One region of the Zhenhengia sp. genome, then DNA from elsewhere that is predicted to be linked to it. Evidence: riboswitches for the same ligand, from Rfam matches in the RefSeq annotation. Region 1 holds a riboswitch; each other region holds the start of a gene.
What was found. A riboswitch is a leader RNA that binds a small molecule or an ion and turns the genes downstream of it on or off. The one in region 1 is predicted to bind lysine.
Positions count from the first base shown of each region.

Region 1 (10,440 bases):
AATGCTGCTATAACAATACCTATTACTAATAATTTTGGATAGGCATCTGTTTTCTTATATCCCACTTCTTCAAATATACCATATAAAATAGGCCAGAATAAAAATATAGGAGCAAATACCCCAATAAATACAGACATTAAATAGGCGCCTAACATCATCACGAAAGTAAATACCCAAGGTCTTCCTTCCATAAATTTCCTAGTCATAATCCAGCGCGCAATGTATACTGTAAATTTTCTATTGGTTAAACCACCCATAAAAATCATTAAGAATAACATTTGCACAACGGTTGGATTACCAAAACAATTAGCTAATACATCTCCTGCTGGAGCAAAATCACTCATTGCCAGCATAAAGATACTTACAAGACTTGCAACGGTAGGCTCAATAGTTGTCCATAGATAAAGCGTTCCTATAAATATACCTATAACTTGTAATCCTATTTCTGTTACATTTGGTAATACACCTAATGGAATAAAACGAAATAGAATCATAATTGCAAAACCAATGATAAAATGAACATATGATGCTTTAATTTGTTTTTCCATATTCCTACGACCTTTCATATCCAATCTAAAATATTTTGTTAAATTTTTATCACATAAACCTATTATATAATTCTTCTAACCAATTTATAATAGTAAAATTTTAGATTATTGTATGAAATAATTATAAAAAAAAGGTATATAAAGAAATTATTTTATCTATATTAACATATCCATTACGATGTTAATGTTCAAATTTCCTACACTTTGTTCAATTTTCTGTTTTAATCTATAGGCTTGTAAAAATTCTATTTCATCTTTTACTACAAGCGAAATTTTGAGTGTTTTTGTTTTACCTGTACCTAATTTTAAAACACTAAATCCAATCACGTTCATAAAAAGCTGCTCTCTCTCTTTATCCTCCAAATACTGATAAGGGTGAAGCATATGTAAAATAGCTTTGGATTTATACGCTTCATGAATCAAGTCATTAAGGTATTCATAGACATAATAACGAGAATTGAATTGCTCCTCCATATCCTTACAGAGATTGAGTATAATCTCAACGCCTTCTAAGCTAAGAGGGCTTCTTTGCTTAACTTGAAGTAAGTGTTTATATAATCTACTGGTAGTTGTTTCTTGGTAACAATTAATATGATGTCTTTCAATAAATTTCTCCAAAACATCTTTTTGAAATTCAATTCTATAAGAGTCCTCTCGCTGACAAGCCTCTTCTCTCCATGTCTTAGGGCGTTGATTAAAATACCTTTTAAAAGTATTATAAAAGGACTTCATATCATAAATGCCCACTCGGTTAGCTATTTCAGTCATAGGCACTTGCTGCTCTAATAAATACTGCTGAATGATAATTAATTTTCGATACTGTACAAAATCTTTAAACCCAATTCCACCGACTTTTTTCATAAACTGAGAAAAGTAAGTCGCATTCATATATAACTCTTTTAAAATATCTTCTACGACAATCTTTTGATGACTATGATTCATCACATATTCCACTACAGAATAATAGCGCATTTGTAATTTCTCTGTTGGATATTCTTCTTCTTGTTTTAAATGCGTAATCAACTGATAGGAAGTAAATAACATATTTACTAAACACTCTTCATTAAAGAGCTTGGCTTCTGGTCCAACCATTTCATATAAATTATTTTCAAAGCAATATTGATTAATAAGTAATTGAACGACGTTCTCATTCAAGCTGTTTTTTAATGGTCTATCTATTGGCAATAATTCATCATTATTGAGAAAATCTACATATTCTATCTTGCCAAATATATGTCTGAATCGAGACACACGAATTTTTGTTGAAATAATATAGGCCCCTTCACTCTCTATGCTATGCACAATATTACGATTAATAAAAGTAAACTCTCCTTCTCCTACTTGTATTGTTCGCTCTACTTTTTGAATAGTAATAGTTCCTTTAAGCACAAGAATAATCTCTACATCCTCTGCCTGAAAGTGCGGTTTTATAGTATTGACATACAACATATTTGTTCTAATTCGATTCTCTGTCATCTTGTTCACCATTTATATTAATTATATTATTTATATTTTGTTTATAATTTATCTATATTTTATTATTTATATTTTATTATACTATAATTTTTATAACTCTTACAGTTAAGAAGGTGCTAAACTTATTCTTTCAAAACCAGCCAGTTCTTTACAAGGGCATACCTACTTAATCCCTTATGTCAAAAATCTTGCCACAACTTAAAAGCCAACCTAAGCCTCGCCCATATTTCTAGAGGAAAGGCGTACTTAGGTTGGCTTTTATTGTGTAAAGTTGTATTTTCTTTAAAAGTTCCATATTTAAAGAAGCATAATCTACAAACGGATACTTCACATAAATGTGCTCTTTCATACTTACAACTTTCTTAAATCTTCTGACAGAAATAACCGAGTTTACAATAGCCATATAAAAGGATTCTATCTTTCTTTAGAGTAAACACAAATAAAAGTCTTATTCTACTTAAGAACAAAACTTATTTTATCAAAATATTTTAACATTGTTTCGTACTCATTCATTAAATTATTATATAAATCTATTGTATCTTTCGTATTGGCTTTAACTCTTTCTTTAATATAATCGTAATTTTCAATTACTAAATGACATATATCCTTATCTATCTCATAATTGGATACCATATTTGATAATATTGATAGAACTTGATCTTTTGAAAACTCATCCTTATAGCTTCTCTTTCCTATCAAAGCGCTTAATATATCTGCAACTGCTACGATTCTCACTTCCTTTGATATTTGATCATCTCTTAAGCCAAATGGATATCCTGTTCCATTTAACTTCTCATGATGTAAGGCTGCTATATCTCGTATATCATCTATTCCCATATTACTTAAAATCTTATATACAACGAGCGCATGACTTTTCATGACTTCAAATTCTTCCTTAGTAAGACTTCCCTTCTTCTCTAATATATTTATTGGAATTGATATTTTCCCTATATCATGAAGCATAGATGCTACCTTAATTATTGTTGACTTATAATCATCTAATCCCATCATTTTACATATTTGCCAACTTATTTCTTCCACGGTTATAGTATGTAATATGGTAGACTCACTTCTAAAATCTATTGCATAATTTAACATCCTTGCATATGAAATGATTTCTTCTCTTGATAATTCTCTTTTTTCAAGTATCTCATATAACTCACTTAAATAGGTATCACCTTCTATTTTTTCGAGTAAATCATATTCATCACATGCCTTTTTAAATAATTCTTTATGCTCTTCAAGTATATAATTACTATTTTTATTTAATATCCACATAGGGTCTATTTTATTAAAACGCAACTGTAAAACTGCAATACTATCCGCTAAATTTAATAGAAGTGCTTCTTTAGGAATCTTTATTTCTGCTGAATGACTAAAATCTTTAGGATACAAATGATGTCCTAATACGATCTTGGCTAAATCTGATAAAGGTGAAAAATACTTTATAAATAAATATCCATATACAGAATGGTTCATTGGAATCTCTAAGTCAATAGCAACAATATGATTCCTTTCCTCTACCTTATATACCCCTATATCATGGAACACAGTTAATGTAATTATCCTTAATATTTCTTCATCGCTATATCCACCATGGCATTTTAATAGCTTGTACATTATATATGCAACCTTTTCTCCATGCCCTTCCAATCTATCATCCATAGAATCTAATGTTCTCTGTATGATCATCACGATATCTTTTAAAGTTATTCTTTTCATACAAATATTACTCCACAATTAAACTTTCTTTTTTTCATCTCATACTTTACCATTTTTTTACTCATATTAAAAGGTTATTCTAATTTAGCATATTCACTTTCTTAATGTGGAAGATCTAAAACGAAAATTACTATGGGCTTTTTCTACTTAATTTTATTGTATGATTTAGTAACCCTACCGAAAATTAACTATTCTAAATATTTTACTTCCTTTTAAAACATGAATAGTGTATAAATAAAGTATAAGTTTTAAAACACGTACAGATCTCCCTACCATTCTAGATAAGTAAGTTCATCTGTACTACTAAGAAAAGTTTAGAACTTTTTAGCTCCCCCCCTAAAAATACTAAACTTTTTCTTAGGTCCTTCTACTTAGTGGTGGCAACTCCGTAGAAGAGAAACACGCTTGACAATTCTTGATTAAGCCACGTTCAATTGCATATAAGTCTTAACCTACTAACAAGCCAAAAGGTCATACCCAGCTTAGGTTAGCCATCTCAGGAACTTGCAGTGATACATGTAGTGGCATCCCTTTCACCTATAGGCCCTGACAACGCACACCAACGCTACGTACTACCTCCTCACTTCTTAGTATGTATAGCCGCCTTGCCTATTGAACACCTGCTTAATCCCTTATGTCAAAAATCTTGCCACAACTTAAAAGCCAACCTAAGTCTCGCCCGTATTTCCAGGGGGGAAGGCGTACTTAGGTTGGCTTTTATTGTATAAAGTTATATTTTATATACTTTATTATAAGTTTACCTTTTTCATTAAAACATCATATCCTGTATAGGCTAAGGCTAATGTTCCAACTAATAGCCTTTCATGACCAAGTGGTGTTATGGTAGCATCTGCTAATGCTCTACTATGTCCTGTTATATAACAATCTGAAATACCTATATAAGGATGAATTGTTGGTGTAATATGACTTACATTACCTATATCACTTGATCCAGCAGATTTTTTCTCTTTAATTTCTGTGATACCAAGCATTCTTAAGTTTTCGTTAAATGCCTCTGATAAATTTTCATTGGTTACTAAGTTATCATAAGGCAATTCATACCTTTCCATACTAAGGGTTGCTCCTGTCATAAGAGCTGCCCCTTCTGCTATTTTTTTAACCTTTTCTACTACATCTTCTAATGTTTCTTTTGTTGCTGCTCTAAAATAAAACTGAGCAACAGCTTCGTCTGGTACTATATTTGCTGCTACACCACCACTTGTTATGATCCCATGCATTCTAACATCAGGTGTAACGTGTTGACGGAGGGCATCTATCCCATTAAACAACTGAATCACACTATTTAAAGCATTTATTCCTTCATGAGGACTGGCTGCTGCATGAGCTGTTTTCCCTTTATATGTAAATTGTAAGGGATAAAGTGCTATGGTATCTCCGCTTCTAATGGTTTCACTTGCTGGATGAGCCATCATAGCTACATCTAATTCATCAAATACACCATTTTCAGCCAATATAACTTTGGCGCCATCCGTTTCTTCAGCTGGAGTACCATATACGATGATACGGCCTCCAACTTCATCTAATATTTTACTTAAAAGAACGCCTGCTCCCGCTGACATTGGACCTATCATATTATGACCACACCCATGGCCTATTTCTGGTAAAGCATCATATTCGCATAAGTACCCTATTGTTGGTCCTTCTTTTTTACTATCAAAAGTTGCTCTAAAGGCTGTTTTTATATTTAAAAATTCTCTTTCTACAGTAAAGTGATGCTCTTCTAAAAATGAAGTTAATATTTCTACTGCTTTAAACTCTTGATTTCCTAGTTCTGGATTATGATATATATATTCACTAAGCTCTGCTAATCTATCTTTTATTTTTTGTCCTTCGTTAAATAATATTTCTTTCATATAAATTTCTCCTTTGTGTCATTAGCTCCATCCAATAACCTGAGCTATTGTGATAAAGGCTATCCCTAATGCAAATAGTATACCTTGTAATGGAAGTATCCATTTGAGCCATTTCGCATAAGGAATACCTGCAACACCTATGCAAGCTATAAGTATTCCTGATGTTGGGAACATTGCATTTGAGAAGCCATCCCCTAACTGGAATATTAATACAGTTAACTGACGCGATATGCCTATTAAATCTCCTAATGGTGCAAGTATTGGCATTGTTAATGCTGCTTGTCCTGAACCTGAACTAATGAAGAAATTGATAAACATTTGTACTGGTAACATTAAATAAGATGCAAGCATTCCTGAGATACTTCCTAGAACTTGTGCTAAGTGGAATAAGATAGTATCTATGATCCCAGCATTTTCAGCGAGTATGACGATACTTCTTGCAAAACCTAGCATAATTGCAGCACCTATCATGTCTTTTGCACCTAGTATAAAAGCATCTGCCATTTCATCTAAACTTAACTTTCCTACTATCCCGGCTAATAATCCTGTTACTAAAAATACTGCTGCAATTTGTGGAATCCAGAACCCCTTAGCTAATACGCCCCATACAATGGTACCCATACATAGTGCAATTAATAAAAGGATGATTTTATGAGATAACAAGAACTGATCATCTTGACTTTCAAAATCTGTTAAGTTTTGACGCTTTTTCTGATCACTTTCATAAACAGGGCTTAATTTAGGATTTTTCTTGATTTTATTAGCATAAATCATAATAAATCCTATGGCTACTAGTGTTGATACAAGCCATATAAGCGTTCTATACTCTATTCCTGAATACATTGGTATTTCTGCTATGGACTGAGCAATACCTACATTAAACGGGTTAAGCATGGCTGCTGCAAATCCTGTATTACATGCTAAGTATGTAATAGCCACTGCTACTATACTATCGTACCCTAATACTAAAGTAAGGGGGATCATCATTGCAATAAAAGGTATAGCCTCTTCTGTCATACCAAATACTGCCCCGCCTAAAGAAAACATAAAAAATATAATTGGGATAATGAAAATTTCTTTCCCTTTAAATACATTTACGATACGCATTATACCAAAGTCTATTGCCTTTGTTTTTGTAATAATATTAAAAGCACCACCTACTATAAATAAAAATGCTATAATTTCAGCACCTTCTATAATCCCTTGAATAGGCGCTTGTAAAACATCAAATACACCTTGTGGCTTGCTCTCTACATACTTAAATGAACCATCTACAACTACTGTTTTGCCTGCTTCATTTACTATTTTTTCATAAGCACCACCTGGTACTAAGTATGTAGCCACTGCAACAAGTAATATGATTGCACTTATAATTACCAGCGTATGTGGTACTTTAAATCCTCCACCTCTTTTTTGGGCGACTTCTTTATTTGATTTTGTTCGATTCATTCTTCTCACTTCCTATCTTATATTAGTCCATAAAAAAAGTCTTGAGTGAAGCTCATCACTCAAGACTTTTTATCTAATAATATATTTTTAATCGAACTCTACTTATAACCCAATTTAAAAATAATAAAATATATCTATCGTGATAGCTCATCATAAATAACTTTATGACAGTGTTATGCATATTCTACATAACCCCAACTCTATAGCCTTAAAGCTTTCAGCTATAGGTTTCGGCGGTCTTTCCTTTAGGTTTGTTTCACTGTTTGCTCAAACTCCACAAACTTACTTTTAAATCCCGCAACCTCTATCTTTTTTATTCTATTTTTGTTGAACCCATTATATATTAAAATTTTATATTTGTAAACATATCTTTTAATAATAACTATCTTTAGCACTTTTTACCAATTTTTCTATAAACTATTGACACTAAACAGAGCAATACGCTCTCTAAGCTCCATTATCTTTTCTTCTATAAGCCTAGCTGTCTTGATAAACTCTTCATCAGCCTTTCCTGATGGGTCCTCAAGTCCCCAATCTTCTCTATGTTTACATGGTAGTGATGGGCAAGCTACATTACATCCCATTGTTATCACCACATCTACTTCTGGAATGTCTTTTAAGAGTTTACTCTTTTGCGTTTTATTCATATCAATCCCATATAAGTCCTTGATAATTCTTACAGCATCTTGATTAATTTCTGGTCTTAGCTCTGTTCCTGCTGAATAACTTTCAAATACATCCAAGGCGAAATGTTTTCCTAAAGCCTCCGCCATTTGAGATCTACAAGAATTATGTACACATATAAAAGCCACCTTTAATTTATTCATTCGTTTATACTCTCCTTTTTGCCAAACTAGTCTCCTGTTATTTGCCATTTTAATAAGGTCAAGACTCTTACATAACCTTATCCTTTCTAGGCATTATACCCCTTAAATACCTTTTCATCTCCTTCATCACATCTATATTGTTTCTGCACTTTTAGCTTATAGTATAAATAAGCCACTACACCTTTTAATAAACTAGAGAGTGTAATGCTCCACCATATACCATTTATCCCAAAAAGCTGTATAAATAAAAGGGCCATCGGAATACGTAATACAGTAAATAGAATGCTAATCTTAGCTGATACTTTAGGTATTCCTATCCCTGTAAACAGACCATTCGTAATCATTTCAAGAGCACTAAATATTTGTGAAAAAGCAATAATACGTAAATAATTGCTTGCTATTTCTATCGTTGTAAGTTCATGAATAAAAAGTTTTACAATGGGTCCTGGAATAATTAAAAAAATCATGGTCGTTGCTAGAGCGTACGCCCCTCCTATTTTAATGGCTGTGGCATAGCCCTCATGGATTCTCTCATACTTCTTAGCTCCAAAATTTTGACCTGTAAAGCTGGCTACAGCTCCATTTAGTCCACCTATTACCATATAAGTTACAGATTCAATTTGTAGACCAATTTTTTGAGCTGCTAGAGCATCCGATCCAAATATAGCTATCATTCGAGCTAGTATAATATTCACGAAAGTGAAAAGTATCCTTTGGAAGGACATAGGAAATCCTAGCTTCATAATCTCAACAACTTTTTCATACTCTATCCCGATTGTTTTATCAAAAAATAAAATGCTTCTCCCCTTGTACAAGAATAAGAAAAACATAGTAACATTTGCAATAAGCGTTGCAACAGCAGCCCCTAAAACTCCCATTTTAAATGTATATATCAAGATAGGATCTAAAATAATATTCATTATAATACCTATGGCACTAATCTTAAAAGCTTCTTTATTATTTCCAAAGCTCCCTAAAAGCCTTATAAATAGTAAATTAAAAAATGCAAAAAATAGCATGGGGGCACTATATGCTAAATAAAGATAAGCATTCTGTTCAACCTCTACATTCCCAAGTTGTAAAAAGCTAATAAAACTTTTTCCTGCATAAAGGAGTAGCACTGCATAAAGCAAACCTAATAGACCATTTAGTACGAGACTTGCATTCATATAGGCCTTAGTTTCATACTCATTTTTCTTGCCCACTGCATGGGCTACTTTTATTCCTCCGCCAATAACCACCATTGCATTAATAGAGTAGCCTAGTCCTATAAAGAAGCTTGAAGAACCAATACTAGCAACAGCATCTGTTCCTAATCTTCCTACCCACAACATATCTACTAAGTTATATGCAAATTGTAATAAGGATCCCCCCATAATAGGTAATGCAAGTGCTGTAAGCACCCTTAATACATTGCCCTTTGTTAAATCTGTCTTTTTCATTTTATCTCCCTATTTCTTTATGTTTTTATAGACTTAAATGCTAAAATACTAGGTCTATAGAGTCGTAAGCCTGAGCTTATATGGATAACGCTCTATAGCAAACTTATCACGCATATAGATAACTGTCAATATGTTCTCTATTGTATTTTATATGCTCGAGTTCGCATTTTAATTGTAAAAAAATAAAAATAGGTAGGATACCTACCTGATACCCTACCTATTTTTATTGACATCTTCATAAATATCTTTAACGATTTCTAACCTCTCATTGTTTATGGTATATTTCATCCATGAACCTTCCTTGACTCCTTTTACAAGCCCACACTCCGTTAAAATCTTCATATGGTATGACAATGTAGGTTGAGTAATATTGAATTCTTCTAAAATATTGCATGCACAAAGTTCTCCACTTGAAAGCATTTGAATAATCTTAAGCCTTGTTTCATCTGCTAGTGCTTTAAATACACTCACATATTCACGATATGGATACTTCATTCCTTCACCTCTATTACATTTTGCATATATTCTTATACCATTTTATCTTTACATACTTTGCTCACTCTTTCTGAAGTTACGAACATAATAAGCACTAAAACGACTAAAAAGTAAGGTAGTAAATTGAAAGTAGTAGCCTTTGCGATCATCCCAAATAATGGTGGCATCAAAGTACTGCCTACATAAGCTGTTGCCATTTGAATACCCATTATCCCCTGAGATATTTCCTTTCCAAATCTATTAGGTGTCTCATGGAGCATCGCCGGATAAATAGGCGCGCAACCTAGGCCAACCAATATCAGACCTGCTAATTGCAAGTAACTTGAGTAAGGTATAATCAATAATAGAGCTCCGCAGATACAGATTATTTGCCCTATTCTAATCATTTTCTTATTATTAAAATACATGGCTAAGAATCCTGCTACAAGTCTACCCACTGTAATACCTAAGTAAAAAAGCGCTGCCCATTTTGCAGCTTTTTCTGCCGGGATGCCTTTACTTATAACCAAATAAGAACTTGCCCATAACCCTGTCGTTAGCTCAACTGCGCAGTAACAAAAAAAGGCCACAAGTGCTGGTTTCGCTCCTTGTATTTTAAGTAAAGCAC
Region 1 covers NZ_JBKVCH010000010.1:102,108-112,547, reverse strand. The annotation lists gene ACLTBU_RS12025 (SLC13 family permease) at 1-548, opposite strand, end outside; gene ACLTBU_RS12020 (helix-turn-helix domain-containing protein) at 705-2,024, opposite strand; gene ACLTBU_RS12015 (HD domain-containing phosphohydrolase) at 2,478-3,746, opposite strand; gene ACLTBU_RS12010 (M20 family metallopeptidase) at 4,496-5,620, opposite strand; gene ACLTBU_RS12005 (YfcC family protein) at 5,642-7,069, opposite strand; lysine riboswitch at 7,205-7,384, opposite strand; gene ACLTBU_RS12000 (arsenate reductase ArsC) at 7,480-7,896, opposite strand; gene ACLTBU_RS11995 (MATE family efflux transporter) at 7,983-9,338, opposite strand; gene ACLTBU_RS11990 (ArsR/SmtB family transcription factor) at 9,552-9,833, opposite strand; gene ACLTBU_RS11985 (MFS transporter) at 9,866-10,440, opposite strand, start outside.

Region 2 (10,440 bases), on a different contig from region 1:
TTAAAAGAGCAAGGAAATATTTTAGATATATAAATGAAGAGGTGACTATGATGGAACAAGGGCTTATACAGGTATACTGTGGACCGGGAAAAGGAAAAACCACAGCAGCTATAGGATTAGGTATACGTGCATTAGGTAGTAATTTAAAGGTAATCATGATCCAGTTCTTAAAAAATGATAATACAGGCGAATGTAGACTTTTAAAAACACTAGAACCAGGGTTTAAAGTGTTCCACTTTGAAAAAGAACGTGGTTTTACTTGGACGCTTACAGATGAAGAAAAGAGTGAACTTGCACAAGAAATTCATATGGCACTTAAATTTGCAAAGAAAGTTATGGATACAGGGGAATGTGATATTCTTATTCTTGATGAAGTGCTTGGCGTAATTGAAAAGGGATTTGCGGATGTTAAAGATCTTCAAAGCTTGGTTGAAGAAAAACCAGAATTTATGGAACTTGTTGTTACAGGAAGAGTATTGCCAGATGTATTAAAAGATAAAGTAGATTATATAAGCTATATTGAAGCTGTTAAACATCCTATGGAAAAAGGTGTAATGGCAAGAGAGGGAATAGAGTATTAAGAAGTACACTTGATGATAAAAGTAAGAGGGGATACGTATGCGAAATAAAAACACGTGGGTTAATTTTGGCATCGGTGTAGGGGCTTATTTATTACTAATTTTACTTGTAAGACAAAATGTAGAGTTGTTTAGTTATACACCAGAGCTACTTGTTTTAGGAACTTTGGCTATGTATATGATAATAGGGTTTATGCAAAGGCATGGAGATAAACGGGCAGGGCGTATAGCTGTTATACTTCCCTATGGGGTAGGTGTCACCGTATATGCAGTAGCCCGGATACTAAAGAGTGCAGATCTTATGGCACTTTTTAAAAAGATAGTACCACAGATTTACCAACCTTTAAATAAAATTTCAATCCTTATGGATCAAGAAATATCTAGAGATATTATAGTGGCAGTTTTAATGATGGGATTTGTAGTAGTAAGTATGCTAGCATTAGAAATAGGGCGTAGTATGGCATCTAGTGAAAGTAGTGTTATGAAGTTTTGCTATAATATTGTGCTTGTATGGGGCGTACATTTTTACTTGTTTATGGGAGCCTATGCATTTGCAGCTATGAATCCAGCTTTTATGAGCGATATAAAGATGAAAAACTTATTTGCAGTAGGTATGACACTTGCCATCTTCCTTGTATATTTCTTAGTAGGAAGAGCTTGCCGTAATATAAGTTTACAGATTGTACAGTTCTTATCTTGCATATCTATATCAGTAAGTGCCATGATTATGTATGTTTTAGGGATGCTATTTATATGGGATATTGGTATTTATGAAAGGTATATCTTACCAGTGGCTACTTCCTTTATTGGTGTCATGTGTAAGGAGATAGGACAGGCAACAGGAGAAACAGCTAAAGTGATTAGTCAATATGGCATAACAGCAAGTTTAATTATGAGTATTGTACCTTCAGTGCTCATTTTTGTTGGTAAACTTGCTTCTATGCTAGAAGAAGATATTCAAGCTAATGAAGAAGTAAAGAATGAAATAAAAGTAGAAAATAAATAATATGAAGTATAATAAAAGTGGCTATTGCACCAAGCAATAGCCACTTTTATTAACTGTCTAAAAGATGTTCCATATTATAAAGTCCTGCTGCTTTGCCGTGAAGGAAGGCAGCTGCTTTAAGAGCACCTACAGCAAAAACTTCTTTTGAAGCTGCAGAGTGAGATAAGGTGATGACTTCATCGTTTCCAGCGAAGAGGATATCATGCTCTCCTACGATTGTACCACCACGTATAGCGTGTATACCAATCTCATTTTTAGGACGTTTTTCACGTACGCCTGAACGGTCGTAACGAAGTGCGTATTTTTCATCTAGTGTACCTGTAATAGCATCTGCAATAGCAAGAGCTGTACCGCTTGGTGCATCTACTTTCTGATTGTGATGTTTTTCAATAATTTCAATATCAAAACCACTATCAGCTAGTACTTCAGTAGCACGTTTAGCAAGTGTAATGAGTAAATTTACACCAAGTGACATATTAGCTGAGAAGAATACAGGAATATGCTTACTTGCTTCGTGAACAAATTCGATATCTTCATCAGAAAGTCCTGTTGTACATACAACGACAGGGATTTTCTTAGTTATAGCATGTTCAAGAAGTGGTCTAACCGCTGAAGCAGTAGAGAAGTCTACGATTACATCAACAGGCACATTACAAGCACTAATATGATCAAATACAGGGAATGTATTCGGTATAGAAAGGTTAGGGTCTACACCGGCTACTAGATTTAAGTTTGGATGGTCTTTAATGATACGAACGATTGCTTGACCGATTCGACCATTACAGCCATGCATTAAGATATTGGTCATGTGCATCACCCTTTCTGTAAGAAATATTAAATAAGTTCAGCTGCTTTAAGAACAGCTGTAACTTTTTCTTCATTTGCTGATTCAAGATTTGTAAGTGGTAATCTACAAGGGCCTACTTCAAAGCCCATCATATTCATAGCAGCTTTAACTGGAATAGGATTTACTTCACAGAATAGTGCATCAATTACTGGTAAATAGTCTAATTGCAGTTTAAGTGCTTCTTTTGTATCACCTTTAAGGTAAAGGTCTACCATATCATGTGTTTGTTTTGGTGCTACGTTTGAAAGTACAGAGATAACGCCTACACCACCAAGAGAAAGTGTAGGAATGATTTGGTCATCGTTACCTGAGTAAATAGCAAAGTCAGGACCACATAGACGTGCAATTTGAGCTACTTGTGAAAGGTTACCACTTGCCTCTTTAATCCCTACAACATAAGGTAGTTTTGAAAGCTCATATACTGTTTGAGGAGTTATATTAAGACCTGTACGAGATGGTACATTATAAAGAATCATAGGAAGGTCAGTAGCCTCACCAATTGCTTTAAAGTGTTCGATAAGTCCTCTTTGAGTTGTTTTGTTGTAGTATGGTGTAACTTGAAGTGTAGCATCCACACCAAGTTCCTTAGCGCGTTTTGTAAGGGTGATACCATGATGTGTATCGTTGCTACCAGTACCAGCAATAACAGGTACGCGACCAGCAGTTTGTTCTACAGCTACTCTAATACATTCAAGGTGTTCTTCATCTGTCATAGTAGAAGCTTCGCCAGTTGTACCACAGATAATGATAGAATCTGTACCATTTTCTATTTGAAAATCAATTATTTCTCTAAGTTTATTAAAGTTAATACTTCCGTTTTCATTAAATGGTGTAACGATTGCTACACCTGCACCTTTAAAAATCATTTATCATCAGTCCTTTCACTTTTACATCATGTTTGCAATAATCCATTCAGCGATTTGTACGGCATTACTTGCAGCACCTTTACGAATATTATCAGCTACAACCCAGAGATTAATACCATGTTCAAGGCTTTCATCACGACGAATACGTCCAACAAAGACTTCATCATGACCTGTTGCATTAATAGCTAAAGGATAAATATTGTTAGCTAAATCATCTTGAACAATAATGCCTTCTGATGCAGATAGTCTGTTTATAAGTTCATCTATTTCAAATGGTTTATTAAGTTCTACGTTAATACTTTCACTATGGCTGTTAAATACAGGAACACGAACAGTTGTTGCTGTAATACGAAGTGTATCATCATGAAGGATTTTACGAGTTTCTTCAACCATTTTCATTTCTTCTTTTGTATAACCGTTTTCTAAGAAAACATCAATATGAGGTAAGCAGTTGTTTGCAATAGGATGAGGGAATTTTTTAGGGGCCTGGCCTTTAAGTCCTTCTTCAAGATCACTCCATCCACCCATACCAGCGCCTGATACAGCTTGGAATGTAGTATAAACTATTCTCTTAATACCATAGTATTCATGGAGAGGTTTAAGTGCAACAACAGCTTGTATGGTAGAGCAGTTCGGATTTGCAATAATACCTTGATGATTTCTAATATCTTCAGGATTTACTTCAGGCACAACAAGAGGAACATTAGGATCCATACGCCATGCAGAACTATTGTCAATAACAATACATCCGCTTTCTGCTGCAATAGGAGCGTATTTTAAGCTTGTGCCACCACCTGCTGAGAAAAGAGCAATATCGATTTGATAATCTTTAAAGCTGTTTTCATTAAGTTCAAGAACAGTGTATTCTTTACCATTAAAAGTAAGAGTAGAGCCTGCTGAACGAGCTGAAGCAAAAACATAAAAATTCTCAATAGGTAAATTCTTTTCTTCTAAAACCTTTAAAAATGTACGTCCTACCATGCCAGTTGCGCCTACAACCGCTAAATTAATTTTTTTCATAATGATGAGATCCTCCCTAACATTTTAAAATAAATAACAAAAGCCAGCTAATAGGTAGCTGGCTGTGAATACGATGATGTAAACTTCATTTACAAGAATCACTTAAACACAGTAGCACACCACCTATTGTATAGCAAAAGGTGACAGTTGTATAGCTATTCACTATACACCCAGGAATAAAGTGTACAAGCACATTACCCTTCGGCGATGCTTCCTTTTGAAAGTAGTCAACTTCTCTTGTAAGAATCCTAAATTCTACTCATAAGTATCGCGCCTCTACATGAATGATTAATGTTATTCAATTGTGTCTAATCATAACATGACGCATAACGGGTGTCAATATTACAAACAATTAAATACTATTTTAAATTATGAAAAGATTGATGATGCACATATTATATGCTAGAAAACTAAAAAAATGCATAAAAGCTGAAAAAGTAGGGTGAGGGTGTATATTTTTAAGATAAATTATCCATACTGTAGAACATGAATACAAAAAAAGGAAGGTAATTCTATGAAAAACATGGATAGCACTAAAGAGAAATTATTTGATGCTTTATCACCAGACCAAAAGATGAAGCTTGAAATTGCAGAGGAATTAGGTCTTTTAGATAAAGTGCAAGAAGGTGGATGGAAGAGCCTTACACCTAAAGAAACAGGGCGTATTGGTGGTCTTATGACTAAAAAGAAAAGAGAATTAAAAAATAAAGAAAATAATGCATAGGATTTAAAGAAAGGGCTCTGTAAGTAAAGCTTCTTGTAAGTTATCATGCTAAAACATAACGTACAAGAAGCTTATTTTATTATGTATAGCATAATAATTATTAAGATATACAAGAGAAAATAAAAAAACACAATAAAATAATAAAATAACCCCTTTTTATCAGTATGCATCTAAAAATTTAAAAAAAAACTAAACATTTTCACAAGAAAATGAATGGAGAGAATCCATGCATATTGATATGATTTAGGTATTAAATAAAGATAGGGGGAGTGAGTGATGAAAAAAATGAAGGCTATTAACACTAAACACACATTGTTGGTGACAATAGTTACAGCAGGAATAGTCATTAGTTTAGCTCCAATGACTCAAGCATCTTCAGAGAAAGCAGTAGATAATAACTTAATTCTACATTATGATTTTAAGTCATTGCAATCTGGAACGATTGCGAATGATGTGAGTAACAATGGAAAGGCAGGAGTTGTACGTCCAACAGGATCCCAAGTAGAAACGGAACAAGTCACTATATATGGGCAAGATTATACTGCTTTTGTCATGCAAGGAGGAAGCCCTAGCGCTACAAATACTTATATAGAGATGCCAAGCGGTATACTAAATGGCTTAGAGGATGTAACAATTAGTTGTTGGACATATGCTGAGGAACTAACAAGTTATCAGAGAATATGGGATATTGGTAGCGGTACGACTTCTTATATGTATCTATTAGCAAACGGATATAATGAGGGGCATACAGGCTATACTAGTGCCCTTACAAATACTGGTTGGTCAGGTGAAAAAGGGCCCGAAAAAGGAGAGAACATTGATATTGGACGTTGGATCTATACAACGGTTACATTTGATGGATCTGAAAAGAGTATGTCTTTATATGAAGACGGAAAATTAATTGATACGATTGCTACAGATACTGATCTTTCTGCCCTACAAAACAGTACTCAAAATTATATCGGTTATGGTCAATTTGGTAATGACATTTTTGAAGGTAAAATTGCTGATTTTAAAATTTATAATTACTCCATGAGTCAAGAGGAAGTTTTAGAACAAGTAGAAATACCAGATAAAGAACAAGTTGAGAGAGATAAAGACTCATTAACACTTGGGGATATTTCAGCTGTAACAGAAGACTTAGTGCTGCCTACAACTGGAGAAATGGGTACTTCTATTACATGGGAAACAAGTGATGCAATTACTGTATCCTCATTAGGTAAAGTAACAAGGCCAAAGGCCGGAAAGGCAGATAAGACAGTTACTTTAACTGCAACTATACAATCTGGAGGAGAAATAGCCACTAAAACATTTGAGGTAAAAGTAAAGGCTCATCTAACAGATAGGCAAATTGTAGAGAAGGATGGAGATACAATTACTCTTGGTAATTTGAATGTTGTAACGAAAGATCTTCAATTACCTACAAAAGGCGTATTAGGTTCTAGTATTTCATGGGAAAGCTCTGAACCTCATATTATCTCTGATAATGGAAAAGTAACAAGGCCAATTGATAATTACAAATTAGTTACATTAACAGCGAAAATGAGTTATGGATTAGCAGCTCTTGAAAAGGAATTTATTGCAAATGTATATCCAGTTTATGAAAAATTAGATATTGTTGAAGTAGCAGATGTAAAAGTTAACACTTCTTTGGGAATCTTACCAACTTTACCTCATAGAATAAAGGTAAATTATGAAGATAATACTATAGGACTTGAAAAAGTAGTATGGCAGGCAGATTTAACTACTGAAGATTTCTTAAAGACTGGAGTTAAGCAAATTAAAGGAAACATTGTAGATTCTTCAGTGAGTGTAGTTGCAAACGTGGTTATTACAGATAAAACAGCCCAAACACCTATTAAAGTTGCATCTGGATTTGATCTTTCTAATATCTCTCTAGATGGCAATGATACCATCTTTTCTCAGAATATGGAGCGTGCTTTAGAATATCTAAATCTGATGGATGCAGATAGAATGCTCTATAATTTTAGAACTGCCTTTGGGCAAGATACAAAAGGTGTAGAACCATTAACGGGATGGGAAGAACCAACAGGATTATTACGTGGACATTCTACAGGACATTTTATGTCAGCACTGGCACATGCTTATGCATCAACAGGAGATGAAGTATATAAAGAAAAAATGGACTATATGATCACAGAAATGCGAAAATTACAATTATTATCTAAGGGTAGTCCAGAAGACTTTAAGACATCTTGTACACCAACTGATGCAAATCAAGAAAAATGGAGTAAAGATCCAGAAACATGGGGTGTTGGATTTATTAGTGCATATTCTCCAGATCAATTTGCTTTATTAGAACAATATACACCTTATGCAACAATTTGGGCACCTTATTATACAATGCATAAATTACTTGCAGGTTTCTTAGACTGCTACACCTATGGTGGTAATGAAGAAGCATTGGAAATTGCCAAAGATCTTGGGGGATGGATATATGAACGATTAAACGCATGTACGGCAGAGCAACGTTCAAAAATGTGGGATATGTATATTGCAGGGGAATATGGTGGAATGAATGAATCACTTACAAAACTTTACGAAATTACAAGAGATGAGCGATATTTAAAAGCCGCTCAAATGTTTGATAATACTAAGTTTTTTAATAATCTATCAAATAATGTAGATGATATCCAAAATAGGCATGCTAATCAACATATTCCCCAAATTGTAGGTGCCCTCCATGAATATGCAGCTACACAAGATCCAAAGTATTATCATATTGCTCGAAACTTTTGGGATATGGTTGTAGCACGTTATTCTTATTCTATTGGTGGTGTAGGGACAGGGGAGCGTTTTAAAGATCCTTATCAACAAGGGAGCAATATCCTTGGAAATTCAGGCAGAGGTGAAAACTGCGAAACTTGTGCTGCTTACAATATGTTAAAGTTGACAAAGGATTTATACAACTATGATCCAGATAATGCTGCTTATATGGACTATTATGAGAGAACATTAATTAATCAAATTATTGCTTCACAATCTAAAGAAACAACAGAGAACATGCATAATGGCGTAACCTATATGCTTCCAATTGACCCAGGTCAAAGAAAAGATTTTGATTCTGACTATGGCGGATTTACATGTTGTAATGGAACAGGTATGGAAAATCATGTTAAATATCAAGAAGCTGTATATGCATATTCAGAGGATACACTATATGTAAACCTATATATTCCTACTACAGTAGAATGGAAAGAAAAAGGTATAACTGTAAAACAAGAGACTACGTTCCCTTCTGAGAATTCAAAATTAACGATTGGTGGAGCTGGAGATTTTACAATGAAACTGCGTGTTCCGTATTGGGCAACAGATGGCTTTACGATAAAAGTTAATGGCGATGTTATCTGTCTAAAACCAGAAGTTAGCACATATGTAGAAATTAATCGTACATGGAGTGATGGTGATATTGTTGAAATCAATATGCCATATACGTTACATTTAGATAAAACACCTGATAAAGTTGATGGTAATACTGTAGCATCGTTAATGTATGGTCCAATTGTTATGGTAGCTAAAGATACTAGGGAAGAATATACACCAATGAATTGGTACAATATGGTATTAAGCGAAAATCTTTTAGAATCGGTTGAAATTGTAACAGGAACAGATAGTGACCAACCTCCACATCTTATAGCAAATGGCTTAGATTTCTACCCAATGTATAATGCTGATAACTATCGTTATCATACTTATGTAAAAGTAGAAGAGAAGATTTCTAATGTAGCTGGCAATTAATAATTTATTCTCATAGACTTATTTTTAAACTCTATAAAATATATTTAAATTTTTTAAAAGTAAGAGAGTAATCCTTAGAGGACTACCCTCTTACTTTTTTATAGAATACAGCTAAAGTAAGTACTCCAAAATAAGAAAAGAGTATGCTACTATAAGATAAAAAGAAAAGAAGTGATGGGGATGAAACAAAAACTTTTAGGGTTAAAATTACAAATGGCTAGGCTTTGTATCTTTAAAAGTATACAAGAGCTAGAAGTTATAAGAGATTTAGAAAAGTTAGTAGAAAATATATTAGATGAAAATAAGTCTATAGTAGAAAATATAAAACTGTATAATGGTTTTACCTATAACTTTTATAAAAAAACACAGGGAAAATCTTTAAAAGCATATATTTTAGATGAGATTTTATACGGGCAGAATTTAATCAATTTACATATAGAGAGGCAAAAGGAACTTAGTATTTCCATGGTGGAGGCATTAAGAGGAGAATTAGCTGCCTTGCAGATTATAGGAGAGGTTAAAGCTGTGGTTTTAAAGGAATATATGTGTCATAAAGCAAAGTGTGAGCTGGAAAAAGAGATTATTCATAATCTTTTAGAATGGGAAAATGAATCAGAAGAAGAACAGATAGTGTTAGGTCATGCAGGATGGGATGAGAAGTCTGACCAGCTTCTGGATTTCTATAGAAATAAAGGTTGTGGCATTTTTGCTAAATATAAAGCTTTCATATGGGCGTTTGGCAAAGGACGTAAGGAGATTAAAGGAATAGATGTGCCAGATTCTATTACCATGGATGATCTCATTGGTTATCATATACAGAAGCAAGATTTACTTCGTAATACAGAGGCGTTCTTAAAAGGCTATCCAGCTAATAACTTACTCCTTTATGGAGCTAGAGGGACAGGTAAATCTTCTATGGTTAAAGCAGTACTAAATTACTTTTCATCCCATACGAGGTTAAGACTTATTGAGATGAAAAAAGACCAGCTTATGCAGCTTAAAGAATTGATTAATGAAATTAAAGATAAACCTTATTACTTTATTATTTTTATAGATGATTTAGCCTTTGAGGATAAGGAAGAAACTTATACAGCACTTAAAACTATATTAGAAGGTGGAGTAGAGACTAAACCGAGCCATGTTGTTATTTATGCTACCTCTAATCGTAGACATCTTATAGAAGAAAAGATAAGTGACAATGAACTTCATGGTAAAGATACAGTTGAAGAAAAGATGTCTCTTTCAGATCGTTTTGGCATGCGTATAGGATTTAGCTCACCTAATCAACTAGAGTATTTAGCTATTGTAAATGGATTGGTTAAGCAACGAGGACTAGATATAGAAGAAGAAATTTTAAAAAAGGAAGCACTGAAGTGGGAAATGTGGCATAATGGTAAATCAGGCAGAACGGCTAAACAGTTCGTAGATTACCTAGAAGGCCAGCAAATATAGAATAGTTCTAGGTAGAAGGAGATGGAGTATGCGTAAAATTATACATATAGATATGGATGCTTTCTATGCCCAAGTAGAAGCAAGAGAGAACCCATCTCTTAGAGGCAAGCCTGTTATTGTAGGAGGTAATCCAGATGCAAGGGGAGTTGTAGCAACTTGTTCTTATGAAGCAAGGAAGTTTGGCATTC
Region 2 covers NZ_JBKVCH010000009.1:149,949-160,388, forward strand. The annotation lists gene ACLTBU_RS11405 (M48 family metallopeptidase) at 1-33, shown strand, start outside; gene ACLTBU_RS11410 (cob(I)yrinic acid a,c-diamide adenosyltransferase) at 48-581, shown strand; gene ACLTBU_RS11415 (hypothetical protein) at 619-1,584, shown strand; gene dapB (4-hydroxy-tetrahydrodipicolinate reductase) at 1,634-2,392, opposite strand; gene dapA (4-hydroxy-tetrahydrodipicolinate synthase) at 2,419-3,297, opposite strand; gene ACLTBU_RS11430 (aspartate-semialdehyde dehydrogenase) at 3,319-4,317, opposite strand; lysine riboswitch at 4,422-4,604, opposite strand; gene ACLTBU_RS11435 (small, acid-soluble spore protein, alpha/beta type) at 4,841-5,041, shown strand; gene ACLTBU_RS11440 (beta-L-arabinofuranosidase domain-containing protein) at 5,318-8,800, shown strand; gene ACLTBU_RS11445 (ATP-binding protein) at 8,981-10,252, shown strand; gene dinB (DNA polymerase IV) at 10,281-10,440, shown strand, end outside.
Region 2: it holds a riboswitch for lysine, as region 1 does, so the genes downstream of both, ACLTBU_RS11430 (aspartate-semialdehyde dehydrogenase) here and ACLTBU_RS12005 (YfcC family protein) in region 1, are expected to answer to the same signal.

Region 3 (10,440 bases), on a different contig from region 1:
TATAAAAGGGAAATATCCTAGAGCCTAATCATCAATGATTAGGTTCTAGGATATTTTTGGTCTTATTATAAAACAAAGTTTGAAAAATAAATAACCCATGGTATAATAAAATGGCAATTATAGGATAACTATTATTTATTAGTAAAAATAATAGTTATGTAAGTGAAAAGTAGATTTGAATAAAAAGAAGGTAAAAGTCAGAGATGGAAAAGTTATTATTAGAATCAGAAAGATGTTATTTATGTAAAAAGCCTAAATGTAAGAGTCATTGCCCAATTTCAACTTCAGTTCCAGAAGTTATTCAATTATTTAAAGAGCAAAAGCTTATAGAAGCAGGGAAAATATTATTTGAGAATAATCCACTGTCTGTTGTCTGTGCCATTGTATGTCCACATGAGAGTCAATGTGTAGGAAACTGTATAAGAGGGATTAAAGATGATCCTGTAGAATTTTGCAGTATAGAAGAGTATGTTTCAAATTATTACTTAGACCATGTTCAATTTGAAGTTCCGAAGAAAGAAAAGGAAAGAGTTGCAATTATAGGTGGAGGGCCAGCAGGTATTACAATAGCCTTTATATTAGCACTTAAAGGTTATAAAGTGACAATATTTGAGGCACATGAAAAAATAGGTGGCGTACTTAGATACGGCATTCCTGAATATAGATTATCAAATAGTTTGATAGATAAATATGAGAAAAAGCTTAAAGAATTAGGTGTTAAGATACGTCCCAATATTGTAATAGGACCTGTTGTAACCTTAGAGAAACTTTTTAATGATGGCTATGAAGCTATTTTCATAGGGACAGGTGTATGGAATCCTAGAACGCTAGATATTAAAGGAGAGACACTAGGACATGTTCATTATGCAATTGACTATTTAAAAGCACCTCATGTCTATGATCTTGGGCGTAAAGTTTGTGTAATAGGTGCAGGAGATGTTGCTATGGATGCAGCAAGAACAGCAAAGAGAAATGGTGCAGATGAAGTTCATATCATTTATAGAAGTGTACCTGAAACAATGACTTGTACAAAGGCTGAAAGAGATGGAGCCATTAAAGATGGTGTACAATTTGAGTATCTTAAGCAGCCGGTTGAATTAATAGATGAAGGCATTATTTATGTAGATACAAAGAGTGAAATTGATGAAAATGGAGTGGAAACATTAACTTATCTTGAAGGAACAGAAAAGTTATATGAATGTGATTCAATCATAGTAGCTGTAAGTCAGTCTCCTAAAAATAATATTGTTATGAATACTAGAGGGCTAGAGACAAATACAATAGGCTTATTAAAAGCAGATGAAACAGGGCATACAACAAGAGAAGGTGTATTTGCATCAGGTGATGTTGTTCTTGGGGCAAGAACTGTTGTAGAAGCAGTAGCACATTCAAAGGTGGTTGCTGAAAGTATTGAAACATACATAAAAAATAAAGGTAAATAAGCTTAAATAGAAGATAGTACTAGCAAAAAAATGTCATATTATACGAGTTTATGTAAAAATTGTACTTTACAAGATTAATTTTATAGTATATAGTATGAAAAGAAATAACAATTAAATAAAAAGTAGATAGAGGTTGCGATATCTAAGAGTATGTTTGTGGAGTTAAGCACGTTGAAGCAAACAAAAAGGAGAAGTCGCCGAAGCGTATAGTTAATGCTTTAATACTATAACGTTGGGGTTATGTAGAAGATACATAACACTGTCACAAATTTAATTTGTGGGGAGCTATCACGAAAGTCTATTTGTTAAATGAGAGTAATAACCAGTGTTTGGGTATTTACTAATCGGAGATAAAAAAGTCTTGAGTGATTTGCTCAAGACTTTTTTATTTGAATTAAATACATTACAAGAAATTGAAGGGAGATAAATATGGAGGCAATTGATATTGGGTGGTTATCAATTTTACCACCAATTATAGCGATCGCGTTAGCGTTAATGACAAAAGAGGTTATTTCTTCATTAATCGTAGGAATTTTATCAGGAACACTTATTTATGCTTTTAATACTGGTGGTGGTATAGTTAAGGCTGTAGATGTAACTTTTACATTAATGGCTGAGAAATTAGGGGCTAATGCATCAATCATTTTATTCTTAGGATTCTTAGGTGCACTTGTTGCTGTTATTACAATGGCAGGTGGTTCCAAAGCTTATGGAGATTGGGCAGGAAATAAAATTAAATCAAAAAGAGGCGCACAATTTGGTACAGCATTATTAGGTGGCCTGATCTTTATAGATGACTATTTTAACTGTTTAACAATTGGTACAGTTATGAGACCGGTAGCAGATAAACATCAAATTTCAAGAGCTAAACTTGCTTATATTATTGATGCTACAGCAGCACCAATTTGTATTATAGCACCGATTTCATCATGGGCAGCTTCAGTTGTTTCACAAATGAGTGGATTAGATGTAAACGGGGTACCTCTTAATGGGATGGAAACTTTCATGGCAACTATCCCATATAACCTTTATGCTATTTTAACTTTAATTATGGTTATTGTACTTTGTGTAACAAATATTGAGTTTGGCCCAATGGCCAAATTTGAAAAAGCAGCTAGAGAAGGTAAGGAGCATAAAGGGATGGCAGCTTCAGAAGGCGAAGAGGATGAGCTTTCTAGAGTGAAAATTTCTTCTAAAGGGAAAGTATATGATTTAATTATTCCTATTCTTGCTCTTATTATCTTTGCAGTATTTTCTATGCTTTATGTAGGTGGATACTTTGAAGGGGGGATGACCATAGCAGAAGGCTTTGGAAATACAGATGCAGGTAGTGCTCTTGCACTTGCAGGATTTGGTGCACTTATCGTAGCATTCCTTCTTTTTGTACCACGTAAAGTTATTACATTTAAAGAATTTATGGATGGTATAGGCATTGGTGTAAAATCAATGGTAGGTGCCTTCATTATTCTAACACTAGCATGGACAATCAGTGGTGTATGTAGGGAACTTTTAAATACAGGAGAATTTGTAGGTGGTTTAGTAGCAGCATCTAATATGCCACCAGCAATTATACCAGCTATTGTATTCCTTGTAGCAGGTGGACTTGCTTTCGCGATGGGAACATCTTGGGGAACATTTGGAATCCTTATTCCAATTGTAACAATGATTTGTGCAGCAGTAGCACCAGAGCTTCTCACGGCAACACTTGCAGCAACACTCGCTGGAGCAGTATTTGGAGATCACTGTTCACCGATTTCAGATACAACTATTCTTTCATCCACTGGAGCAGGATGTAATCACATTGATCACGTATCCTCACAGATTCCATATACTTTAGTAGTAGCAGGATGTTGTTTCATAGGTTATCTTATTGCTGGTGTTACAGCCAATGTATGGATTACACTTGGTAGCTCAATTGTATTATTACTAGGTACACTTGTTGTATTAAATAAAATAAGTAAAAAACACCAAGGGTAAAATAAATAGAGTAGAATTTAATACTTATATAAGGATATAAATGAAAAAGAGAGCTTAGGCTCTCTTTTTTATTGCTACAAAAAATATGTATTGATAAGACTATGATAGTAGATTAGAAGAGGAGAGCGTATCAACCACTACACCTAGCTATCTAAAGGAAAAGTTCATTTGACTTAGGAGTAGCACATACTTTTTGCATCTTCTTTGATGCAATCAATAAGGCTAATTTATTAAGATTACGAGCGTGCTGTGGGCAAAGAGAAGTACAGCGCATACAGGAAATACATTTAGATTTATTGATGGATGAGGGATTAGCTTTAGAAATAGCTTGAGTAGGACAGTTTGTAGCACATAATCCACATTTGCTACATTTTTTATTTGCTTTCGGTTTTAAAGGAAGTCCTTTATAGACTCTATATGAAGTATTACCAGGGACTTGAATTTCTTTTAAATTACAGTTTTGCTCAAGCTTTTTTCTAATTCTATCTGTAAATCTAATGAGTTCGCTCTCATCATCAGCATTTGGTCGTCCTTCACCAAATTGATGCATAATAGAGTGTTCTGTAACAGCAGCAATTGCAGCAATACAGTGGAAGCTTCTGGCTTTTAAAGTATTTGTAAGTTCAATTAAGGTATCTTCATAGGCACGATTACCGTAAGTTACTACTATAATGGTCTGTGCATTTCCACCTGTCATCTGATTAATGCGAGATAAAGATACAGCTGGAACACGTCCACCAAAGCAAGGAACAGATACAATACAAAGATCATCAGTAGAGAAGGTAAACTGGGAAAAATCTATATCTGGGTTAGATAAATCGATTTCTATCTTAGGACAATTCCATGTTTTACTCATAATATCTGCAACTTTTTTTGTGCCGCCTGTAGGGCTGAAATAAATTTGATAAAGATTCATGCTTAAGTTGCCTCCTTTTTTGTTATAGGGCATAGTTGAGCTATTTGCTCTGCTTCTTTCCAAAATTCAGTGACTAGTTTTAAGCTACTACTTTTGGGGTCAAGAAAGTAAAAGTTCATTGTGCCACATTGATGGACATTAATAATGCCAGCATTCATTAAAATTTTTAGATGATGTGAAACTGTTGTACGAGAGATATTTGTACTCTTTTGTATTTCACCAACACGAATGCCACCTTCGCCACAGTGCTCAATTAAAGTTTTAATAATAAGCTGTCTAGTTTCATCTCCTATAGCTGAAAGTGCAGGTTGGCATTTGATAAATTTTTCTTGGAATAATATACGTTGTTTTTCAAAGTCTGTTTTATGCATATGGAGCTCCTATAATGGTCGATAGATATTGACTATTATAATTTGAAGTTTTTTATTATTCAACATTGGTAAAGAAAATCGGGTTCAATATTAAATGAATATTGATACTTCAATTAAAGATATTTGATTAAAGATGAAAGTATGTTATAAGTAATAAAGAGAATATAAAAGAAAGGTGATAGAATGAATATATTAAAGGAATTCAAAGCATTTGCAATGAAAGGAAATGTAGTCGATATGGCAATAGGGGTTGTCATTGGGGGTGCATTTGGAAAAATTGTAACATCATTAGTTAATGACATGATTATGCCAGTATTTAGTTTATTAACCGGAAGAGTAAGTTTTACTAACTGGAAATGGGTTGTGGATCCACCAAGAGAGGGATTAGAACCTATTATAATAAACTATGGTTCATTTTTACAGAATGTATTTGACTTTTTAATTATAGCTTTTTCAATCTTTATTACAATTAAGTTCATCACAAGAATGGCTAATAAAATGAAACAACAAAAGGAAGATGAAATAAAAGAAGAGATTAAGGAAGAACCTAAAGTATCTGCTGAAGAATTATTATTAAGAGAAATTAGGGATTTACTTAAAGAACAGCGAGAAAATAAGGAAGAAGCTTTAATAAATGAGGTAAGCTTAGCCATAGAAAATCAAAAGGAATAAAGTTATACTAAATAAGAAAGTAGAGGCAAAGGAATAATAAAATGTGTGAGAGTTGTATGCATTTAGAATATGATGAAGGAAGTCAACAATATGTGTGCAGTATTGACTTTATCATGGATGAGGATGATTTAGCAAAAATGAACTATCATCAAAGCAACCGTTGTCCCTATTATAAAATAGGTGATGAGTATACTTTAGTTCGTAAACAAAATTAATAACAGTAATAAAGAGCCTAATGGGCTCTCTATTTTTATGCATTACTTTATAGTAGCGACTTCTTCCATTTGAATTCTAATTTCGTAATAGGTTTATCATGGTTTTTATCAAATATAGTATGAATGGTAATAAGGTCACTTGCATCGTGATTTATAACATCACTGAAAAGATGTAAGGAACTTCCGTCCATGGCCTCCTGTTTAAATAGAACTTTCAGAGTTGAAATTTCATAGTTATTTAAAAGATTTCTAGGTAAAGTATCTACTGCCATTTCAATATATTTGACATTATTTACGTGTTTATTTGCATCAATATCACTGTGTCTTATGGTATAATTCTTCGAATACGTAGGATTTTCAAGCTTTATAAAATCATCTAGCGGAAAGGCTTCTTCTAATTCTTTTTCTATGCCATAGATTTTAACTTGTTCAGGTGACATTTTTACAGGGCGTCTTTTATCAAAATCAATAAGTATGGCGGTAGAAAGGCCAGAAACAATAACATGACCTTTTGAATTTCTTATTGTAAAGCTTCTATAGCCATAGAGTTTCTTAATGCCTACAATATCGGTTTCAACGGTAATTGTATCACGAAACTTTGGGTATTCTAAAATATTTAAATCATATTTAAGTAAGACCCAAACACAATTATTGACAAAACCATTATGCGTTTCACCTAAAGCATCACTTTGTGAGACAACCACATCCCATAAATAATTCATAAGAGATGAATATTTACATTTATAATTTGAATCTACATCATAAATATTAATGGTATATTGCTTGCTAAACTTATTACTCATGTACAAATCCTTCTTTCGTATGGAATTTATTTATTTTAATTACCGTAATTTTATTAATCAATAAAATGCACTCCAGTTAAATACTGAGGTGCATTTTTGTTTAGTCATTCATGTACTTATTCAAAAATTGAGTAATAGTTGACCAGTACAAGTCTGGATTAACTTCTCTTGACTTAGCATGGCCAGCCCCCTTGATAACTAACTTTTCTTTTGGAGCAGTTGAAGCTTCATAGAGTTCTTCAAGCATAGAGTATGGAACAAAATCATCTTCATCACCGTGGATAAATAGAGTTGGTGTTTTAGACTTTTTAACTTGCTCGATAACAGAGGCTTCACCTAACCAATAACCAGCACGGAGCCTAGTAACTAGGCTGGCACTATGCATCATTGGGAAAGCTGGAAGTCCAAATAATTCATTAAGTTGATAAGAGAATTGGTCCCAAACAGAAGTATAACCACAGTCTTCGATAATGGCTTTAACATTACTTGGAAGTTCTTCACCTGAAACATTCATAACTGTTGCAGCACCCATAGAAACACCAAATAGAGTAATTTGGCTATTATGATCGTTTTCTATAATATAATTAATTAAATCGATTATATCAAGGCGCTCATCCCAGCCCATACCAATATAGTCACCTTGGCTTTTTCCATGGGCTCTTAAATCTGGAATAATAACATTATAGCCCATCTCATAGAATGTTCTGGCATAGGAAGCCATGGATAGACCTTCTGATGTATAGCCGTGTACTGTAATAATCCATTTGTTTGAATCAGGTCTGTTAATAACATAATTGTGAAGATTCAAGCCATCTTGGGAGGTTATGTATAAATCTTGATAACCACTATGTTCAAGTAACCATGTTTTATCATCTATAGTTACAGCACCGCTTGTTTCATTTTGCTTCACGGAATCTTTAGTAGCTTCATCATCTGAACTAAATATTAAATCCTTTGGTGTAGTAGGATTTAAGGCTAAATTGTATAAGTAATTGGCACCAAAACCTATGATTGTTACACCACTAAGTAAAATGAAAATTAAAACTCCAATTAAAACTATTTTGATTTTTTTCATTAGGATACTCCTTGTAGTCATTTGGTGGGACCTATTATAGCATGGAACTTGATGAAAATAAATATTTGATAATCAAAATAATTAAAGATATATGGTATAATACTATATTATTGGAGGTATAAAAATGAATCAAAAATATAAAGGAATATTATACATTGTGTTATCTGCATTTAGTTTTGCTTTTATGAATGCTTTTGTAAGATTGGCAGGTGATTTGCCTTCCATTCAAAAGAGTTTCTTCCGTAATTTAGTGGCACTTATTTTTGCAGCTATTGTTTTAAAGAGAAGTAAGATAGGATTTTCTTATAAAAAAGAGAATTTAAAACCATTAATTTTACGCTCCACATTTGGGACATTAGGTATTTTATGTAATTTTTATGCTATAGACAAGTTGGTTTTAGCAGATGCATCTATGCTCAATAAGATGTCACCATTTTTTGCAATCTTATTTAGTTATCTCTTGTTAAAGGAGAAGATTGATTGGGTACAGGCTATTTCTGTAGCAGGGGCATTCGTAGGTAGCTTGTTCATTATTAAACCTAGCTTTCATAATGTAGAACTTATACCTGCTTTAGCTGGATTTGCAGGAGGTATGGCAGCAGGTGCAGCTTACACATTCGTAAGAATCCTAGGACAAAGAGGAGAAAAGGGACCGTTTATTGTATTCTTCTTTTCAAGCTTTTCATGTGTAACCACTTTACCTTTCCTCATTTTCCAATATCATGCTATGTCTTTAACTCAGGTTATTTATCTACTATTAGCAGGACTTGCAGCGGCAGGTGGGCAATTTGCTATTACAGCAGCATATTGTTATGCACCTGCTAAAGAAATTTCAATCTATGATTATTCACAGATTATTTTTTCAGCAATATTAGGTTTCTTCTTATTTGGCCAGATTCCTGATTTTTATAGCGATTTAGGTTATGTAATCATTTGTGGAATGGCTATTTTTATGTTTTTATATAATACAGGTAAACTAAAGATAGGCGTCAATAAGTAAAGAGGCAATATTGTATCTTTAGTTTGCTGGAATTTATCCTATAATAAGTTCTAAAGTAAGAGGTTTTATCAAAAGAAGTATAAACATAAAAGTGATGGAACCCAATGAAAATGCCTAGAAAAAGTTTGAGCAGATTATAGAGGTAAGTATATTTATAAGTTGATCGAATAAGGAGATAGTAACTATGTATTTCAAACAAGATAATACGTACAATGAAATGAGAAAAAATTCTACTATGCAGTGGCTTACGGAACTTTTAGAGAGTGAGGATGTTGTTAATAAAAATGGGGCTAAGCTAACTATAGAGTATATTGAATATCTTAATCATAAAATTAAAGAGCTTGAAGATAAGAATACACTCAAAGACGAATTCCTAAAGAAATTAAAAAGTAAAGTAAATAATAAGTAATAAAGGTCCTGCAATGTCTTAACAATACGAGGCATTGCAGGATTTTTGAATATAGTATGTTTTTTATAGTTAATTTAACGATGGTACGAAAAAGGGACAAACATTAGAACAGGCAGGATAAAACGAATTATATTTATCTTTTTTATAAAAATGTTCGATTTGTGAAAAGGTTACATATGGGTGAGTGAATAAAATAAAATTAGACTAGGTATTTAACTTTTTTTATAGTTTTAAAGAAGTAAATAAGGTATAAGAGTGAGCTTTTTTTAAAATAAAAGATTATTATTGTTAATTTGCTGAATATTTTAATGGAAAAAGTGTATAAAATGGAGTATAAATAAAGGGCTAAAAATAGGTATGAAAAATTGACAATATCCTAAAAGAATATAAAATAAAGTTCGTAAGTGATGAGCAAAAGCATCAAAATAGACAAGATAGTTACTAGAAAATTTAACGTAAAAGGATTGAGAAAATAATGTCTAGAAAGTTTAAATTAACACAAAGATATGCAGCATTTTTATTATCAGCTTTTATAGGAATTCAAGCATGTAATTATGCAGAAGTTTTTGCAAAACCAATCAGTGTAGTACAAAATACTTCAGAAACTGAAGTGGAAAATAAAGAAACACAAAATAATGCAAGATACTTAGAGGTTTATTTTGAAATTAATAATATACCAGAAGTGATTTCAGGGGAATTCTTCATGAATGCCATGGAAAAAGTTTCTGATCATAAATTTAGCGACTTAAAAGACTCAGATACAGTAAAGTTTGTAGAAGCTGTAAGACTTGCGGTTATAGGTGCTAACTTTGAGGAATTAGCGCTTGGGTATAAACAAGATAAAATCACTGATAAAGTAACAGTTCAAATAAATAATCAATATGCACCATACATAGCATGTGCGTTAGATACAGGTCTTATAAATGAAGTGGCATTAGAAAATATGACTTCAAATAGCATTATGAGCAAAGAACAAGCTATTAACTTATTAATGGCAGTCGCTGATGCAAATGGTAAAACACGTAATTTTATCGGATACACAAATGAATCTGATATTTACGGAAAACTTATTAAAGCACGTGAAGAAGCAGTACTCTTTGAAAATGAAAAGCTTCAAAAGATTGGAGAAGAGGCAGTGCTAAATGGTGTAACGACAGGTTACAACTTATTAAACAGCAAATATAGTGCTAACTTTATTCCAGAATTAACACTTCGCTACGGACATAGTACAACAACTCATGCATTGCAGCTTATTGGATTACTTAACAGTGAAGGTATTGTTGCAAAAGTTCAATTAGAACCTAAAACATCTGTATTTCAGTATCTTCCTGAGTGGGGAGATGTACCACCAGCAACACCAGATTACCGTGTAGAAGTTATAAGTGAAGAGTTTATGTTAGCAAATTCTTTAGAATATGATTTAGTTTTTGAATTTGAGACTGAAGATGATAAAGTAAGATTTAATGAGCTTGTTGAAGCATATGCAAAGAAAGATGATAATAACAAAGAAGGAGAAGGACTACTATTCGCATCTTGGTGGCAACCACTTTACGTTTCAAG
Region 3 covers NZ_JBKVCH010000004.1:237,944-248,383, reverse strand. The annotation lists gene ACLTBU_RS06775 (NAD(P)-dependent oxidoreductase) at 204-1,442, shown strand; lysine riboswitch at 1,562-1,738, shown strand; gene ACLTBU_RS06770 (Na+/H+ antiporter NhaC family protein) at 1,872-3,419, shown strand; gene ACLTBU_RS06765 (4Fe-4S binding protein) at 3,571-4,335, opposite strand; gene ACLTBU_RS06760 (ArsR/SmtB family transcription factor) at 4,338-4,706, opposite strand; gene mscL (large-conductance mechanosensitive channel protein MscL) at 4,890-5,378, shown strand; gene ACLTBU_RS06750 (DUF6472 family protein) at 5,420-5,593, shown strand; gene ACLTBU_RS06745 (acyl-[acyl-carrier-protein] thioesterase) at 5,641-6,396, opposite strand; gene ACLTBU_RS06740 (alpha/beta hydrolase) at 6,497-7,471, opposite strand; gene ACLTBU_RS06735 (DMT family transporter) at 7,596-8,471, shown strand; gene ACLTBU_RS06730 (hypothetical protein) at 8,656-8,880, shown strand; gene ACLTBU_RS06725 (hypothetical protein) at 9,356-10,440, shown strand, end outside.
Region 3: it holds a riboswitch for lysine, as region 1 does, so the genes downstream of both, ACLTBU_RS06770 (Na+/H+ antiporter NhaC family protein) here and ACLTBU_RS12005 (YfcC family protein) in region 1, are expected to answer to the same signal.